One region of the Aquibium microcysteis genome, then DNA from elsewhere that is predicted to be linked to it. Evidence: riboswitches for the same ligand, from Rfam matches in the RefSeq annotation. Region 1 holds a riboswitch; each other region holds the start of a gene.
The links. A riboswitch is a leader RNA that binds a small molecule or an ion and turns the genes downstream of it on or off. The one in region 1 is predicted to bind cobalamin.
Positions count from the first base shown of each region.

Region 2: it holds a riboswitch for cobalamin, as region 1 does, so the genes downstream of both, IAI54_RS14005 (TonB-dependent receptor plug domain-containing protein) here and IAI54_RS03350 (aromatic ring-hydroxylating oxygenase subunit alpha) in region 1, are expected to answer to the same signal.
Region 3: it holds a riboswitch for cobalamin, as region 1 does, so the genes downstream of both, IAI54_RS08785 (ribonucleoside-diphosphate reductase subunit alpha) here and IAI54_RS03350 (aromatic ring-hydroxylating oxygenase subunit alpha) in region 1, are expected to answer to the same signal.

Region 1 covers NZ_CP061080.1:728,748-734,291, reverse strand. The annotation lists gene mbhE (hydrogen gas-evolving membrane-bound hydrogenase subunit E) at 1-154, opposite strand, end outside; gene IAI54_RS03360 (hypothetical protein) at 330-581, opposite strand; gene IAI54_RS03355 (FAD-binding oxidoreductase) at 578-1,684, opposite strand; gene IAI54_RS03350 (aromatic ring-hydroxylating oxygenase subunit alpha) at 1,908-3,155, opposite strand; cobalamin riboswitch at 3,272-3,489, opposite strand; gene IAI54_RS03345 (DUF294 nucleotidyltransferase-like domain-containing protein) at 3,670-5,544, shown strand, end outside.
Region 2 covers NZ_CP061080.1:3,034,191-3,039,734, reverse strand. The annotation lists gene IAI54_RS14020 (ABC transporter ATP-binding protein) at 1-51, opposite strand, end outside; gene IAI54_RS14015 (FecCD family ABC transporter permease) at 51-1,040, opposite strand; gene IAI54_RS14010 (ABC transporter substrate-binding protein) at 1,037-1,858, opposite strand; gene IAI54_RS14005 (TonB-dependent receptor plug domain-containing protein) at 1,966-3,939, opposite strand; cobalamin riboswitch at 4,074-4,289, opposite strand; gene IAI54_RS14000 (cupin domain-containing protein) at 4,450-5,130, shown strand; gene IAI54_RS13995 (ABC transporter substrate-binding protein) at 5,127-5,544, shown strand, end outside.
Region 3 covers NZ_CP061080.1:1,917,229-1,922,772, forward strand. The annotation lists gene IAI54_RS08760 (fumarate hydratase) at 1-290, shown strand, start outside; gene IAI54_RS08765 (L,D-transpeptidase) at 425-1,048, shown strand; gene IAI54_RS08770 (rhodanese-like domain-containing protein) at 1,072-1,473, shown strand; gene IAI54_RS08775 (alpha/beta fold hydrolase) at 1,478-2,389, opposite strand; gene IAI54_RS08780 (MarR family winged helix-turn-helix transcriptional regulator) at 2,437-2,889, shown strand; cobalamin riboswitch at 2,956-3,153, shown strand; gene IAI54_RS08785 (ribonucleoside-diphosphate reductase subunit alpha) at 3,260-5,544, shown strand, end outside.

The DNA of each region.
Region 1 (5,544 bases):
CGCCGTCGGCCACGTCGCCCGCGTGCTGCAGGATCATGACGAACAGGGCGAGCGGCACCAGGCTCATCACCCAGCCGGAGGCCTTGCCCAGCAGCTCGGCAGCGGGCCGCGCGATGGCCGCGCCCGCCAGTGCAATGAGGATGATCCAAGCCATGTCCACGATGTTCCCTTCGCTGGTCGCCCTCCCCTTGCATGGGGCGTGCCAGTTTCGGAAACGTCGTTATTTCAAGATCTTGGCCAGGTTCCCGGCCGCGGGCGTCAGGAATTCCGAACGGCTTTGGCGGACCTGTTCGGATTTCCGGACGGCGCGCCGGAACGGGCCGGGGCGGCTACGCGCCCTCCCCCGCGACGGCGACCAGCAGCAGGCGCAGGCACGCGACGTCGGGATGCGACTGGCCTCGCGCGTCGATCAGCTCGACCTGGCGGCGGGCGGCCGCGGCGAGATCCTCTCCATGCGGCACCGACAGGAGCCAGTCGGCGAAGACCTCGTCGGGCGGCGGCAGCGGCGAGACGCGTGTCCGTCCGCCCGCGCGGGGCGGGCTCGACCGCGTGGGCGAGGCGTCGGGATCGCGGCCGGTCATGCCGCGACCTCCACCGCCGTCAGCGGCTTCGAACAGCAGGCGAGGATGAAGCCCTCGGCGATCTCGTCGTCGAGGATGCCGCCATTGTGCGCCATCTCGACCTCCCCTGAGAGCTTCATCGTCTTGCAGGTGCCGCACAGCCCGAACTCGCAGGCGGCCGGAATGCGCACGCCCGCCGCCCGCGCCGCCTGGAGGATCGTCTGGCCGGGCAGGCATTCGCCGCTGGCGTCCGACAGGGAGAAGCGGATCGGCAGCGCCTCCTGCACCGGCGCGCCGTCCTCGGCCGCCAGCGCCTCGACATCCACCGGCGCCGGAGCCGGAGCCGGCGCGGCAAAGCTCTCCTGGTGGTAGTGCGTCATGTCGAAGCCCGAGGCTTCCAGCATGCCGCGCACCGCGCGCATGAAGGGATCGGGGCCGCAGCAGAACACCTCGCGCTCGCGGAAGTCGGGCGACAGCAGCGGCAGGCGCACGGCGTCGATGCGGCCCATGTGGCCGAACCAGCTCTCGCGGCTCGACCGCTCCTCGATCAGGAAGCCGAGCGACAGGCCGGGCATCCGGCTGCCCAGAAGCTCGAGCTCCTTGCGGAAGATGATCTCCTCGGGCCGCCGCGCGCAGTTGACGAAGGCGACGTCGGACCACGGCGCGCAGTCGGAAAACCAGCGCAGCATCGACATCATCGGCGTGACGCCGGACCCCGCGGAGATGAACAGGTACTTTCCCGCCGGGTGATCGTGATGGGTGAAGCCGCCCGCCGGGCCGTAGGCGCGGACATGGGCGCCGGGCTTCAGGTTCTCGAACATCCAGCGCGTGCCGATGCTGCCCGCCTGCGCCTTCGCGGTCACCGCGATCGAGAAGGGCCGCGAGGGCGAGGACGACAGCGTGTAGGTACGCAGCAGCGGCTCCGGCCCGACCGGCAGTTCCAGCGTCACGAACTGGCCGGGCTTGTAGCGGAACCAGGTCTGCGCGTCGGAGCGGAAGGTGAAGGTGCGCACGTCCGGCGCCTCCTCGGTCACGCCGGTCACCTCCAGCACCTGCAGCCGGTCGTCCCACGGGGTCATCTCGTCGAGATGGCGGTAGAGGGCGGGATCGGCGGGGGCGTTCATGCCCATTCTCCAGCCGCAGCGCCAAGCACCCCCTCACCGGTTCGCTGCGCAAACCACCTCTCCCCCTGCCCGGGGGAGAGGAAGCCGTGCCGGAGGAGCGGCGAAGACAAGGCGGGCGTTTCCTCTCCCCCGGGCAGGGGGAGAGGTGGCCCGAAGGGCCGGTGAGGGGGTGCTTCGGCGACAGAGCGAGCAGCTCGGGGGAAATGCACCATCCTCCCCTCCCTCACGCCACGCTCTTCAGCCGCGGCGCGGCACCTTCCGCGAGGCGCGGCGCCATGAAGCCGGCATACCAGTCGACGAACTGGATCACGCCGCCCTCGTGCAGTTCCGAATAGGGTCCCGGCTCGTAGGCGGGCGAGCGGATGCCGAAGGCGTTCTCCTCGACGATGCGGCGGTCCTGGTCGTTGGTTTCGGTCCAGACGTGGGTGAGTTCGGCGAGGTCGTAGTCGACCCCCTCCACCGCGTCCTTGTGGACCAGCCACTTGGTCGTCACCGCCGTCTCGTTGGCGCTGATCGGCAGCACGCGGAAGGTCACGGCATGGTCGCCCAGCACATGGTTCCAGGTCGTCGGGTAGTGGTAGAGGAGCAGCGTGCCGATCCGGTCGGCGGCGACGTCGTCGGAGAGATTTCGCTTCACCGCGCGCCGGCCGCTCATGGTGTAGCTGACGGCGTCGCGCAGCAGCGGCGCGCGGGTGGCGCGGTACTGGCCGCGCTCGTCGATGCGGAAGCGCGACGGCAGGCCGGCCGCCTCGCATCTGGCCCAGTGCGCCAGCATGTCCGGGTCGCTCTCGGCGCCGTTGACGCCGGTCACCGTCGGCGCTTCCGGGAAGGTCTTGCAGAGTTCGGGATGATTGCCCGCGCAATGGTAGCACTCGCGGTTGTTCTCCCAGACGAGCTTCCAGTTGCCCTTCTCGACGATGGTGCTCTCGAAGGCCACCTTGGCCTCGGTCAGCCGGTGCGGCCGGAAATAGGGCTCCATCAGGGCGCGGAACGGAGCGAAGTCCGCCGGTTCGTTCGCCAGGCAGATGAAGACGTAGCCGCCGACGCTCTCGCAGGCGACCGGCTTCAGGCCGAACTCCTCCTTGCGGAAGTCCTCCGCCATCTGCCTGGCGAAGACGAGCGATCCGTCGAGGTCGTAGGTCCACTGGTGATAGGGGCACACCAGCCGCGCCGACGTGCCCTTCTGCGTCGTGCAGACCCGGCTGCCGCGATGCCGGCAGGAATTGTGGAAGGCGCGGATCTGGCCGTCGCGGCCGCGGACGATCACCACCGGATAGTCGCCCACCTGCACCGTGAAATAGGCGCCCGGCTTCGCCACCTCGCAGTCATGGCCGACGAACAGCCAGTCGCGGTACCAGATGAGTTCGAGGTCGAGCCTGTGGTAGTCCGGGTCGGTGTAGAAGGGCTGTTCCAGGCTGAAGCCCGGCCGCCGGCTCTTCAGGAGCCTCAGCATGTCGTTGCGCGTGTCCATGTCCGTCCTCGCTTCCGCACAAGGACTGAACTGGTGGTGATGGAGGAACAGCGGCGCGTGCGCCGCCAGGGCTGCCCGAACCGCTCCGCCTCTTGACCGCCCACCGCGATCAGTCGGTTTTCAACAGGTCCGAGGCTGGTTTCCGGGCTCCGGAGCTGGCCGGTCAGGCCTCCCCGACACCTTCCCGGGCCTTCAGGCCCAGTGGTCTCCCGTCGGGTTTCTCGCTCCGCCACCGTTGCGGGGGCAGCGCCGGCTTCCCCCTTCCGGGGTTCCGGCTTCCCAATTATCCCTCCGGGCGTCGCCGCCGGAAGGCACCTTGAACGCGCCCACAACACCATGTCGCAATCGGGCAGGATCGCACGAATGCGACATGGGCCGCATTGGAAGGCGACAGTCCCCAGGGCGGACCACTCGCCCGTCCACCGGCCCCCGACCGGCGCGGGCCTGATCAGGATCAAGCGCCGGTCCGACCCCGCATGCTATGTCTGACGCGATTTCCGGGGGAGGACGCCGCATGAGGATCCTGAGCGGGGCGACGCCGCTGATCGCGCTCGACGCGGTCTGCGCCGACACCGAGACGACCGGCCTCGACACCACCACCGCGCGGATCGTGCAGATCGGCGCGGTCGCGATCTCGGGCGGCCGGGTGCGTACCGGCGAGACCTTCGAGACGCTGGTCGATCCGAAGATGCCGATCCCGCCCGCCTCGTCCGCCATCCACCGGATCGGCGACGCGGACGTCGCCGGCGCGCCGGCCTTCGCGGAGGCGCTCGCCCGCTTCGACGCCTTTGCCAGCCACCGCGTGCTGATCGGCTTTTCCATCGGCTTCGACCTCGCCGTCATCGAGCATGAGGCGAAGCGCGCCGGCATCCGCTGGAGCAGGCCGCGGACGCTATGCGTGCGTCTGCTCTCGGCCGCGGCCAATGCGAACCTGCCCGACCAGTCGCTCGACATGATCGCGCAGTGGCTCGGCATTCCCATCGAGGGACGCCACCAGGCACCCGGGGACGCGAGAGCCGCCGCGGACGTCTTCGTGGCGCTGCTGCCGCGGCTGGCCGAGCGCGGGATCCGCACGCTGGCCGAGGCCGAGCGGGCCTGCCTGTCGCAGACGGCGCAGATCGACAGCCATCACAAGGCCGGCTGGGCGGAGCCGGCCACGCGGCCGGAAGCGCCAGGACCGCGCGCATTCGGTGCCGTCGATCCCTACGCCTATCGCCACCGCATCCGCGACCTGATGGCGTCGCCGCCGCAGGTCGTCCCGGCCGACCTTCCCCTGCGTGGCGCCATCGACCTGATGGTGGAGAAGCGCATCTCCTCGCTGTTCGTCGCCGATACGCCCGAGCCCGGCCAGCCGCTGGCGGCCTACGGCATCGTCACCGAGCGCGACGTCATGCGCCGCATCGCCGCCAGCGGCGCGGATGCGCTGTATGAATCCGTCGGCCCGATCGCCACCCGCAGCCTCGCCTCCATCCGCGCCGAGGCCTTCGTCTACCGCGCCGTCGGTCGCATGGACCGGCTGAAGATCCGCCACCTCGCCGTGCGCGACGACCTCGGGCGGCTGGTGGGCGTGGTTTCGGCGCGCGATCTCCTGCGCCTGCGCGCGGGCGCCGCCGTCAGCCTCGACGACGAGATCGAGGCCGCCGCCGACCCGAGCGCGCTGGCCTCGGCATGGTCCACCCTGCCCGCCGTCGCCGAGGCGCTGATCGGCGAGGCGATCGAGGCACGGGTGATCGCCGAGATCGTCAGCGAGGAGCTGCGCATCGTCACCCGCCGCGCAGCGCAGCTGGCAGAGGCGGAGATGCTGGCGCAGGGCCACGGCCAGCCGCCCTGCCCCTATGCGGTGCTGGTGCTCGGATCGGGCGGTCGCGGCGAATCGCTGCTCGCCGCCGACCAGGACAATGCGATCGTGTATGCCGACGGCGCGCCGGACGGACCGGAAGACCGCTGGTTCGCCGCCCTCGGCGAGAGGATGGCGGCGATCCTCGACCAGGCCGGCATCCCGCTCTGCAAGGGCGGCGTGATGGCGAAGAACCCGGCCTTTCGCGGCTCCGCGGCGTTGTGGGCCGACCGGGTCTCCGACTGGGTCGGCCGGTCGCGGCCCGACGACCTGCTCAACGTCGACATCTTCTACGACTTCGCGCCGGTGCATGGCGATTTCGCGCTCGCGGCAAGCCTCTTCGACCTCGCCTATGCGCTCGGTTCGCAGAACCCGGTCTTCGCCAAGCTCCTCGGCGAGCGCATCGCCGTCGGCGCCGGTCCCTTCACCCTGCTCGGCGGCTTCCGCACCGAGGGCGGCCGCGTCGACCTGAAGATGCACGGCCTGTTCCCGATCGTCGCCTTCGCCCGCGCGCTCGCCATCCGCCACGGCGTGACCGAGCGCTCCACCAAG
Region 2 (5,544 bases), 2.3 Mb from region 1:
CACGCGGCGGCCGGCGAGATCCACGTCGAGGGCGCGGGCGGCGAGTTCCATCAGGCGATCCCCCGGCGGGAGCGCGTCACCAGCCACAGGAAGAAGGGCGCGCCGATGAGCGCCGTCATCACGCCGACGTTGAGTTCCTTGGCCGGAACGATGGTGCGGGCGGCGATGTCGGCGGCGAGCAGCAGCGCTGCGCCGCCGAGGCCGGAGGGAACGAGCAGCCGGCTCGGCATCCGGTCGGTCAGCGGGCGCAGCAGATGCGGCACGACGAGGCCCACGAAGCCGATCGCGCCGGTGACGGCGACACCGGCGCCGACGGCCAGCGCCACGCCCGCCACGAGCATGATCCGGGCGCGCATCAGGTCGATGCCGAGGCTCTGCGCCGCCTCCTCGCCGAAGGACAGGGCGTCGAGCGCCCGTGCCGAGGCGAGAATCAGCGCCCAGCCGATCAGCATCGGCGGCAGCGAGATCCAGACGTGGACCATGGAGCGGTCCTTGATGGAGCCGAGCAGCCAGAAGATGATCTCGTAGCTCGCGAAGGGATTGGGCGAGAGGTTCAGTGCCAGCGAGGTGAAGGCTCCGGCGAGGCTGGACAGGGCGATGCCGGCCAGGATCAGCGTCAGCGTCGTGGTGTTGCCGGCGGCGATCGCCAGGAGCACGACGACGGCCACCAGGGCTCCGGTCATCGCACCCGCGGGCAGCGCCAGCATGGAGGCACCGGCGAGGCCGGAATAGAACACGATCACGGCCCCCAGCGAGGCCGTGGCCGACACGCCGATGATCCCGGGTTCGGCGAGCGGGTTGCGCAGGAAGCCCTGGAGGGCCGCGCCCGACAGTCCTAGACCGAAACCGACGAGGGCGGCGAGCAGCGCGCGCGGCAGACGGACCTCGCGCATGATGATCGCGGCGGCCTCGCCGCCGCCCGACAGGAGCCCGTCCACGCCCGCCGCCAGTCCGAGCGCGGCGGGGCCGATCAGCAGCGACGCCGCGAAGAGCACGGCGACCGCGACCGACAGCGGCAGGATCAGGCGGGACGCGTTCATCCGGCCGCTCCCCGTGCCTCGAGGATCCCGTCTCGAAGGCCTCGGAGCGCGCGCACGGCTTCCAGGGTGAAATATCCGCCGCAGTTCCATGCGCCGCGCGGCACGATGCCGGACGCCAGCCGCGCGCCGCTTGCCGCGATGGCGGGATGGCGCGTGACCTCGTCGGCGAGGGCGGGAGCATCCTCGGCCCGCGCCGGAAGCAGCACCACGTCCGGGCGGTCGGAGACCAGCAGTTCGAGCGGGTAGGGGGCCATGCCGGCAAAGCCCCGCTCGGCCGCGAGATTGCGGAAGCCCGCCGCTTCCAGCACGCTGCCGGCCAGCGTGTCCGCGCCCGTCGCCACGCCGTTCTGGCCGTAGAGGACGATGGTGGGCCGCGGCGCGTCGGCGGGCACCCTCAGTGCGGCGAGGTCGCGTTCGAAAGCTGCGGCCATCGCTTCGGCCCGGGCCTCGGCGCCGAGGATCGCGCCCATGCGGCGGATATCGAGCGGGATCGTGTCGAGCGTCTGCGTGTAGTCGAACTCCTCCACCCGCAGCCCGAGATGGCGCAGCAGCTGGGTCGTATTGTGAAGCGAGTAGGTCCCGGTCACCACCGCTTCGGGCGCCGCGACGAAGACCTCTTCGGCGATGCCGGCATTCTTGGGGTAGGCGCCGGCCTTCGCGTGCAGGAAAGAGTAGTCCGGATCGTCGGACAGCACCGACAGCGAAACGATCTGTTCCGGCGCCGCCAGCGCGAGCACGAGCTGGTCGGTACAGACGTTGAGCGACATGACCCTCGGCGTCCCGTCCGCGGCGGCGATCCGCGCCGGTCCGGCGATCATCGCCGCCGCCAGAACGGCGGCGACCGGCGGAAACCAGGGGGCGCCCGGCCGACGCGCGCGTCCGGCCCGACTGCCGGGTGCACGCGCGACGACCGGGCGGCGGCGCATCAGAACTGCGCCTTGAAGCCCGCGAAGGCGGAGATGCCGGCCGTGCCGAAGCCCGGCGACACCTGGTAGTCCTGGTCGAGCAGGTTCTCCACGCGCACATAGGCTTCGGTGTTCTCGGTCGGCTTGTAGGCCACCTTGGCGTTGATCAGCACGTAGTCGTCGAGCTTCACGTCGCCGCGCACCGCGCTGTATCTTGTGCAGGGTGAGGGGTCGGGATCGCAGCCGAAACTGGTCGTATAGGCTTGGCTGCCGACGATGATGGTGTCCAGCGTATCGAGCGGGATCTTGGCCGTGGCCGAAATCGTCCACTTCTCGGCCGGGCGCACCGTCGCCTGCAGGCCGATCGCATGCTCCGGAATGCGGATGGCGCGGTCGCCGTCGGGATCCCTGGCGTCGGTATAGGTGTAGTTCGCACCGACGTCGAACCAGCTTGATGCCTTCCAGGTCACGGAGGTCTCGACGCCGCGGGACTTCGTCGTCCCGGGGGCCTGCTGGTAGTTGAAGGTGACGTTGTCGTAGAGGATCAGGTTCTCGACGTCGAGCATGAAGAAGGTGACGTCCGCCACCAGCGCCCCGTCGAGCAGGGTCTGTTCCACGCCCGCGTCGAAACTGAAACTCGTTTCGGGCTTGAGGGCGGTGTTTCCGACGTAGGGGCCGTACAGTTCGTAGAGGCTGGGGGCACGGAAGCCCGTCCCGACCGAGCCGTGCAGCCGGGTCCCGGTCTGGTCGAACAGGTAGGACGCGGTGCCGCGGTAGGTGAGGTGCCCGCCGAATGCGGAGTGGCTGTCGTGGCGAAGCCCGCCGGTCAGGACGAGATTCTCGACCGGCTCCAGGATGGCCTGGGTCCAGACGCCGGTCAGCGAGAAGGTTTCGTCGGTGTCCGTGCCGTAGTTGTCGGTCGCCTCGGCACCCTGCCGTTCGTGGTCCGCACCGTACTGCAGCGTGAGCCAGGTCGAGGCCTCGAAAGAGCCCTGGTAGTCGAACTTGGTGCGCTTGCCGGTGTAGTCGGCGTCGAAGGCGCCGTTGATCGGATCGACGGACCGAATCGCGCGGTCGAGCTGGAAGACCTGCACGGAAGCTGTGTTCTTCAGTCGTCCGTCGAGCAGGTCGAGATTGAAGCCGAAGCGGGCGGCCGCCTGTTCGGTGGCGTTGCGGTTCTGGAGATTGTCGGAAGGCTCGACGATCTCGCCGGTGCGGGGGATGACGTAGCGATCGTTGTCGTAGTTGGACCGACCCTTGATGTAGAGCGCGCTGGCGAAGACGGAGAAGTTCTCGTTGAACCGGTACTCGCCGTTGATGTCGAGATTGCCGAGGTCGAAGGCGTCGTTTTCGGTCCCGAGCGCTGCGGACGAGATGCCGTCGGTATGATAGCCGGCCGCGTTGAACGACAGGCTCGCCTTGTCGTTGGCGGCGCGCAGCCCGTAGGCGCCGCGCACCGTGCCGTTCGAGCCCGCCTCGACGCCGACCAGATGCTTCACGCCGGGCTCGATCCCGCCGAGGGTCGAGACCGAGATGACGCCCGCGATCGCGTCGGAACCGTAGAGCGTGCTCTGCGAGCCCTTCAGGACCTCGATGCTGCCCACGCTGTCGGCGAGCAGATACTGGTAGGACGTCTGGACCTGGGTGCTCGTCGGGTCGGAGATGTCGATGCCGTTGTAGAGCGTCTTGACGTAGCGGCGGGGCAGGCCGCGCACGGAGAGGCTCGCCTCGGTTCCCTGACCGCCGGGAGAGGTAATGTGGATGCCCGGCAGCTGGTTCAGGTAGTCGACGATGAGAGGCCGCGCCTGCGCCTCGATCTCGTCCTTGCTCACGGTCTCCACCTTCGAGCCGGTCTTGGCCTTGTCGATGGGCGTGCGGTTGGGCGTGATGACGATTTCGCCGATGTCGAGTTCCTGAGCGAAGGCAGGTGCTGCGACGATCAGCGAAAGAACGGATACGGCGGCGGAAAGCGACAGCGCTTTCGTGTGATTCATGACGGTCCCCCGGGGCCGCGCCCCCTCGGACGCGGTCATGGTTGCAATGGTGCCGGTGGGATCGGTGTCGGGGTCCCCCAGCGATGACGAAAGCCACCACTGTGCGAGACAGCGCCGGAAGCTCCCCGCATCCGGAAACGTGACGGCCCGAGGCAGGTCTCCTGGCTTGCGGTTCAGCGGCCTGCCCTGCCTTCCCGAAGCGACGAACGCGCCTCAGTGGCATCGATGGACAGGCCTCGCCGCTTACAGTTGCGGGGGCAGCTACGGTCGCGATGCCTGCGGCACCGTCCCGTATTCCCTATCTCCTCCCGGCCTGCATTGGCACGGGAACCTCGGACGCCGACATATTAACAGTCCGTGAAGCGCCGGGTCAACGGTCCGGGCAAGCGCGATTCACGGTCGAGCGACCGGCGCCGGACGACCGCAGCGTGTTTAGCCGTACTAAAACAATCCGCTTGACTCGTTCCAGGCGGCGAGTCACGTTTTAGAAATACTAAAACGGGGGAAAGCGTGGCCGACCGGGTTGATCACGAGGGCTTTGCGGGTGCCGAGGCGGCGCCGCTGGGCGATCGCCTGCGGACGCGACGCCAGGCGCTCGGGCTGACCCTGAAGGAGGTCGCGGACAAGGCGGGCCTGTCGGTCGGCTTCATCTCGCAGATCGAGCGCGGCATCACCACGCCGTCGCTGTCGTCGCTGGTATCGGTGTCGCGGGTCCTCGGGCTGCACGTCTCGGAGTTCCTGTCGCAGCCCAAGGTCACGGCTTCGATGACCCGGAGCAGCCAGCGCCCGCATTATGCCGTCGGCGGCAACTCGCTGGTCTACGAACGGCTGTCCACCTCGTTTCCGGGCAACGTGCTGCGCAGCCTGATCATCCACGAGCCGCCCGGCTACCGCTCCGAACCGATCGCGCACGAGGGCGAGGAGATCTTCTACGTGCTGTCGGGGGCCATCACCGTCGAGCTCGAGGGGGAGACGAACATCCTCGAAGCCGGCGATTCGCTGCACTTCCAGTCCAACCGCGTCCACTCGTCGTGGAACCACACCGGCTCGCCGGCCACCATCCTGCACACCTGCACGATGGACGTGTTCGGCGACGACCCGGCCACGGAGGAACCGCACCCGGTCGTCCAGCGGGCGGCCGCGCGCGGCCGCAAACCATCCAAATCCAGGATCAACAAAGGGGAATCATGATGAAATCGATCGCCAGGCCGTTCGCGGCCGCGCTTCTCGCCGCCACCGTCCTCACGCCGCTCGCCGTCGCGCAGGCATCCGCGCAGACCGTGCTGCGCCTCGACGAGGTCGCCGTCGGCGAACTCGATCCGGGCAAGGCGTCGGACTATGCCGACTCCATCCTGATGTTCAACGTCTACGACACGCTGGTCCTGCCCGTGCAGGGCGGCCCGGGCTACGCGCCGCATCTGGCCGAGAGCTGGGAGGCCGACGGCAACGACTTCGTCTTCAAGCTGCGGACCGACGTGAAGTTCCAGAGCGGAAACCCGCTGACCGCCGAAGACGTCGTCTTCTCCTTCGACCGGATGAAGTCGCTCGGCGCCGGCCTGTCCTTCGTCTTCGCCAAGGTCGAGTCGGCCGAGGCGGTCGATGCGA
Region 3 (5,544 bases), 1.2 Mb from region 1:
GCTATGTCGACCAGTTCCAGTCCTTCGGCGGGTCGATGGTGATGCTGGCCAAGGGCAACCGCTCGCGCCAGGTGCGCGAGGCCTGCGGGACGCATGGCGGCTTCTACCTCGGCTCGATCGGCGGCCCGGCCGCGCGGCTGGCGCAGGACTGCATCAGGAAGGTCGAGGTGCTGGAATATCCCGAACTCGGCATGGAGGCGGTGTGGCGGATCGAGGTGGTCGATTTCCCCGCCTTCATCGTCATCGACGACAAGGGCAACGACTTCTTCAAGGAACTGAACCTCGGCTGACAGTCGGCGGTCCGGACGGCCGCACACCGAGCGCGTGAAGTATCTCGCAGTAACCCTTCCGTTACCGGGTTTAATGTCTGTTGAGCGTTCGCGCTCGACTGATAATCTCCGGACAACGACGAGAGAGGGAAACAATGAGACAGATCGGATTTCGACTTGCCGCCGTCTTCGCGGCGGTCATGACGCTGAGCCTCGGCCTGCCGCTGGCGGTCGCACCCGCTGAGGCCGAAACCTTCTGGCAGCGGGTGATCCGCGGCGGCCACGAGCGCCCCGGTGCGGGCACGCAGCGCATGTCGAACCAGTCGCCGATCCCGCGCCAGACCGTGCGCTACGACGGTCCGCACGGCCCCAACACCATCATCGTCGACACCTCCGAGCGGCGCCTCTACTACACGCTGGGCAATGGCCGGGCGATCAAGTACGGCGTCGGCGTCGGCCGCGACGGCTTCACCTGGTCGGGCACGAACCGCATCACGCGCAAGGCCGAGTGGCCGGGCTGGACGCCGCCCCCGCAGATGATCCGCCGCGAGGCCGCCAAGGGTCGCAAGCTGCCGGCCTACATGCCCGGCGGGCCCAACAATCCGCTCGGCGCCCGGGCGCTCTACATCGGCTCGACGATGTACCGGATTCATGGCACCAACCAGCCCTGGACGATCGGGCAGGCAATGTCGTCGGGCTGCATCCGCATGGCAAACGACGACGTCGTCCACCTCTACGGCCAGGTGAACGTGGGCACGAGGGTCGTCGTCCGCCACTGACGCGACGCGGAAAGGGAAGACGCATGACGGCGAGGAAGGGCTACAAGGATCTGCTGGCAGAGGCGAACGCCATGGTCGAGACGCTGGCGCCCGCGGATGCCGCGGCCCTGCTCGGCCGCGACGACGTCGCCTTCATCGACCTGCGCGATCCGCGCGAACTCGACCGCGAGGGCCGCATGGCCGGCGCGGTCCACTGCCCGCGCGGCATGCTGGAGTTCTGGATCGATCCGGAGAGCCCATACCACAAGGAGATCTTCTCCTCCGGCAAGCACTTCGTGTTCTTCTGCGCCGGCGGCTGGCGCTCCGCGCTCGCCGCCAGGACCGCGCTCGAGATGGGGCTCGAGCGCGTCAGCCACGTCGAGGGCGGCTTCTCGGCCTGGAAGGAAGCCGGCCTGCCGCACGAACCGGGCAAGCCGAAGCCCTGACATCTCAATGCACGGCGGACGCATCCGCCGCGCCGGCCACGAAACCGGCGAGTTCCGCCAGCACGCCCGGCCCCGCCACGATCCTCCTGTGGCCGAGCCCCGGCGCCCAGACGAGCCGCACGTGCCGTCCGGCCGCCGCATAGGCCTTCGCGTCTTCGGCCGAGACCTCCTTGTCGTCGGGCGCATGGATGACGAGGGTCGGAACCTCGACTTCGGCCAGTTGGCTGGCACCGACGAACCGCTCCAGCGGTCGGCCGGCCACCCGCTCGACGTGATCGAACAGCGCCGTCTGCGCCCGCGGCCCCAGCGACAGCATGCGGCCGAAATCGGCGAAGAAGGCGGGCAGCGAGTTCGGCGCGGAGATCAGCACCAGCCGGTCGGCGCCGACCGGCGCGAAGCGCGGGATCGAACCCGTGACGGCATTGACCGCCACCGCCCCGCCGAAGGAATGGCCGACGACCGCGGCGAAAGGACCGAACCAGTCGCCCGCGGCACTCACCGCCTCGACGGCGTTGGCCATGGTCAGCCGCCGCCCCGACGAGGCGCCGTGCCCCGGCAGGTCGAGCGCCACCACGCGCGAGCCGCCGCGCCGCAGCGCGTCGACCAGCGCCGCCATGTGCTCGGTGCGCGAGCGCCAGCCATGCAGGACGAGCACGGTGCGGCGGAACGGCGTGCCCTCCGGCGGCCGGAAATCATGCGCCATGACGTGGCCGGCCCGGATCGGCAGGCGGTGGTGCCGCGCCTCCGCCATGAACGAGGCCGCCTGCGCGACGGCCGCGCGCTCCTTCTCCGAAAGCTTTGCCGGGTTGGGCGTGCGGCAGAACAGCTCGAAGGCGGCGCGGCCGGCGAGCACGGGCGCCAGATGGTCGGCCAGCCGGAACGTCGAGCGGATGACACTTGCGGGAAATGATGCCATGGTGGGAATCCGAAATTCGTTCAACCGTGAACATTATTAGTTCAAGCATGAACAAAAAACAAGACCTGCCGTGGGACAACCCGCGCTTTCGCAACTGGATCGCCGTGGTGCGGGCCGAGAAGGCGGTCGTGCGCGCGCTGACCAAGGCGCTGGCGCCCTTCGACCTGAAGCTGGCGCAGCTCGACATGCTGATGAATCTCTACCGCCACCCCGGCATGTCGCAGCACGATCTGGCGCGAAAGCTGCTGGTCGGACGGTCGAACATCACCATGCTGCTGCCGCAGCTGGAGAAGCAGGGCCTGCTGCGGCGCGAGAACGACGCGAGCGACAAGCGCGTCATGCGGCTGACGCTGACGCCTGAGGGCGAGGCGCTGCTGATGGAGGCGCTCGCTGTCTACACGGCACTGATCGACAAGGTGATGGCGCAGTCCTCGCCGCGCGACTGCGACATGCTCGGCGAGCAGATGCGCCGGATCGAGACCATCCTCGCCGAGGACTGACGGCGCGTCCGGGTGCAATCCACAGATGCACGCACGCAAGCGATTGACAGTCACCCCCTCCAGGACACAAGACTTGGTGGTCACGGTCTCTCGAATCGCAAGATCGAGGGCTAAGAGGGAAGCCGGTTCAAAGCCGGCGCTGCCCCCGCAACTGTAAGCAGAGAGCTGCCGTCAAGCAGTGCCACTGGCGCCATCGTGTGCTGGGAAGGCCGACGGCAGCGGCGACCTGTGAGCCAGGAGACCTGCCGCGACATCATGAACGTCCACGGGCGGGGTGTCCCGGTGGTTCGCTTGCTCCGGTCGGCCCGTGCCGATCGGCGTCGTGCATGCGTCCGCCTGCTCTCCGTCCCCAACTCCATCGGGGATGATGATGACTGCGACTGCCGAACGACAAGCCTATGCGACCCACGCGCCGATTCCCGCCACCGAAGCCCGGGCGCACGAGCCGGGCTATCGCCTCATCCGGCGCAACGGCTCGGTCACGCCGTTCGATGCCTCGAAGATCGCGGTAGCGCTGACGAAGGCGTTTCTGGCCGTGGAAGGCCAGTCCGCCGCCGCCTCGCGCCGCATCCACGACATCGTCGCCGGCCTGACGGCCCAGATCGTCGCCGGTCTCGCCCGCCGCGCCGATGCCGGACGGGTCTTCCACATCGAGGACGTGCAGGACCAGGTGGAACTGGCGCTGATGCGCGGCGAGCACCACAAGGTCGCCCGTGCCTACGTCCTCTACCGCGAGGAGCGCGCGCGCGAACGCGCCAGGCTCGCGGACGCCTCGGCGGCGAAGTCTGCCCCTGCCCCGCTGCTGCACGTGACCACGGCCGACGGCACGCGGGCGCCCCTGGACGAAACCCGCCTGGCGACCGTCATCGGCGAGGCCTGCGCCGGTCTCGAAGGCGTCGCGGCCGATGCGATCCTCGTCGAGACCCGCCGCAACCTCTATGACGGCATCTCGCTCGACGAACTGGCGCAGGCGCCGATCCTCGCCGCGCGGACCCTCGTCGAGACCGAACCGAACTATTCCAAGGTCAGCGCCCGGCTGCTGCTCGACAAGCTGCGCCGCGAGGCGCTGAGCTTCGTCGCCGGCCGGCCCGAGCAGGCCACGCAGGCCGAGATGGCGGAACGCTACGGCGACTATTTCCGCGCCTATGTGAAGGCCGGCATCGCCAACGAGCGGCTGGATCCGGAGCTTGCCCGCTTCGACCTCGCCCGCATCGCCGCCGCGCTGAAGCCGGAGCGCGACCTGAAGTTCGACTATCTCGGCTTCCAGACGCTCTACGACCGCTACGTCCTGCATGTCCGCGGCCATCGCTTCGAACTGCCGCAGGCCTTCTTCATGCGCGTGGCGATGGGGCTTTCGCTGCGCGAGATCGACCGCGAGGCCCGGGCGATCGAGTTCTACGACCTGATCTCCTCCTTCGACTTCATGACCTCGACGCCGACCCTGTTCAACTCGGGCACGCTGCGCCCGCAGCTCTCGTCCTGCTTCCTGACGACGGTGGCCGACGATCTCGACGGCATCTTCAAGGCAGTGAAGGACAATGCGCTGCTGGCGAAGTTCTCCGGCGGCCTCGGCAACGACTGGACGCCGGTGCGCGGCCTCGGCGCCCACATCCGGGGCACCAACGGCGAGAGCCAGGGCATCGTGCCGTTTCTCAAGGTGGCCAACGACACCGCCATCGCGGTCAACCAGGGCGGCAAGCGCAAGGGCGCGGTCTGCGCCTATCTCGAGACCTGGCACGTCGACATCGAGGAGTTCCTCGACCTGCGGAAGAACACCGGCGACGATCGCCGCCGCACCCATGACATGAACACCGCGAACTGGATCCCCGACCTGTTCATGCAGCGCGTCGAGGCGGGCGCCCAGTGGACCCTGTTTTCCCCCGACGAGGTGCCCGACCTGCACGATCTCTACGGCAAGCCGTTCAAGGCGGCCTACGAGGCCTACGAGGCGAAGGCCGATCGCGGCGAGATCAAGGTGTTCAGGCGGGTGGCGGCGGTCGACCTGTGGCGGCGCATGCTCACCATGCTGTTCGAGACCGGACATCCCTGGATCACCTTCAAGGACGCCTGCAACCTGCGCTCGCCGCAGCAGCATGCGGGCGTCGTGCACTCCTCCAACCTGTGCACCGAGATCACGCTGAACACGAGCGCCGACGAGGTTGCGGTCTGCAATCTCGGATCGGTCAACCTCGCAGCCCACGTCACCGCCGACGGCATCGACCAGGCGCGTCTGGCGCGCACGGTGGCGACCGCCATGCGCATGCTCGATAACGTCGTCGACATCAACTTCTACACCATCCCCGAGGCGCGCCGCTCCAACCTGCGCCACCGCCCGGTGGGGCTGGGGCTGATGGGCTTCCAGGACGCGCTGCAGACCCTGCGCCTTTCGGCGGCATCGGAGGGCGCCGTCGCCTTTGCCGACACCTCGATGGAAGCGGTGAGCTATCATGCGATTTCGGCCTCGGTCGATCTCGCCGCCGAGCGCGGCCGCTATCCGAGCTTCGAGGGCTCGCTGTGGTCGAAGGGCATCCTGCCGATCGATTCGCTCGACCTGCTGCAGGACGCCCGCGACGGCGCGGTGGTCTTCGACCGGTCGTCGACGCTGGACTGGGATTCCCTGCGCCGGCGCGTGAAGGCGACCGGCATGCGCAACTC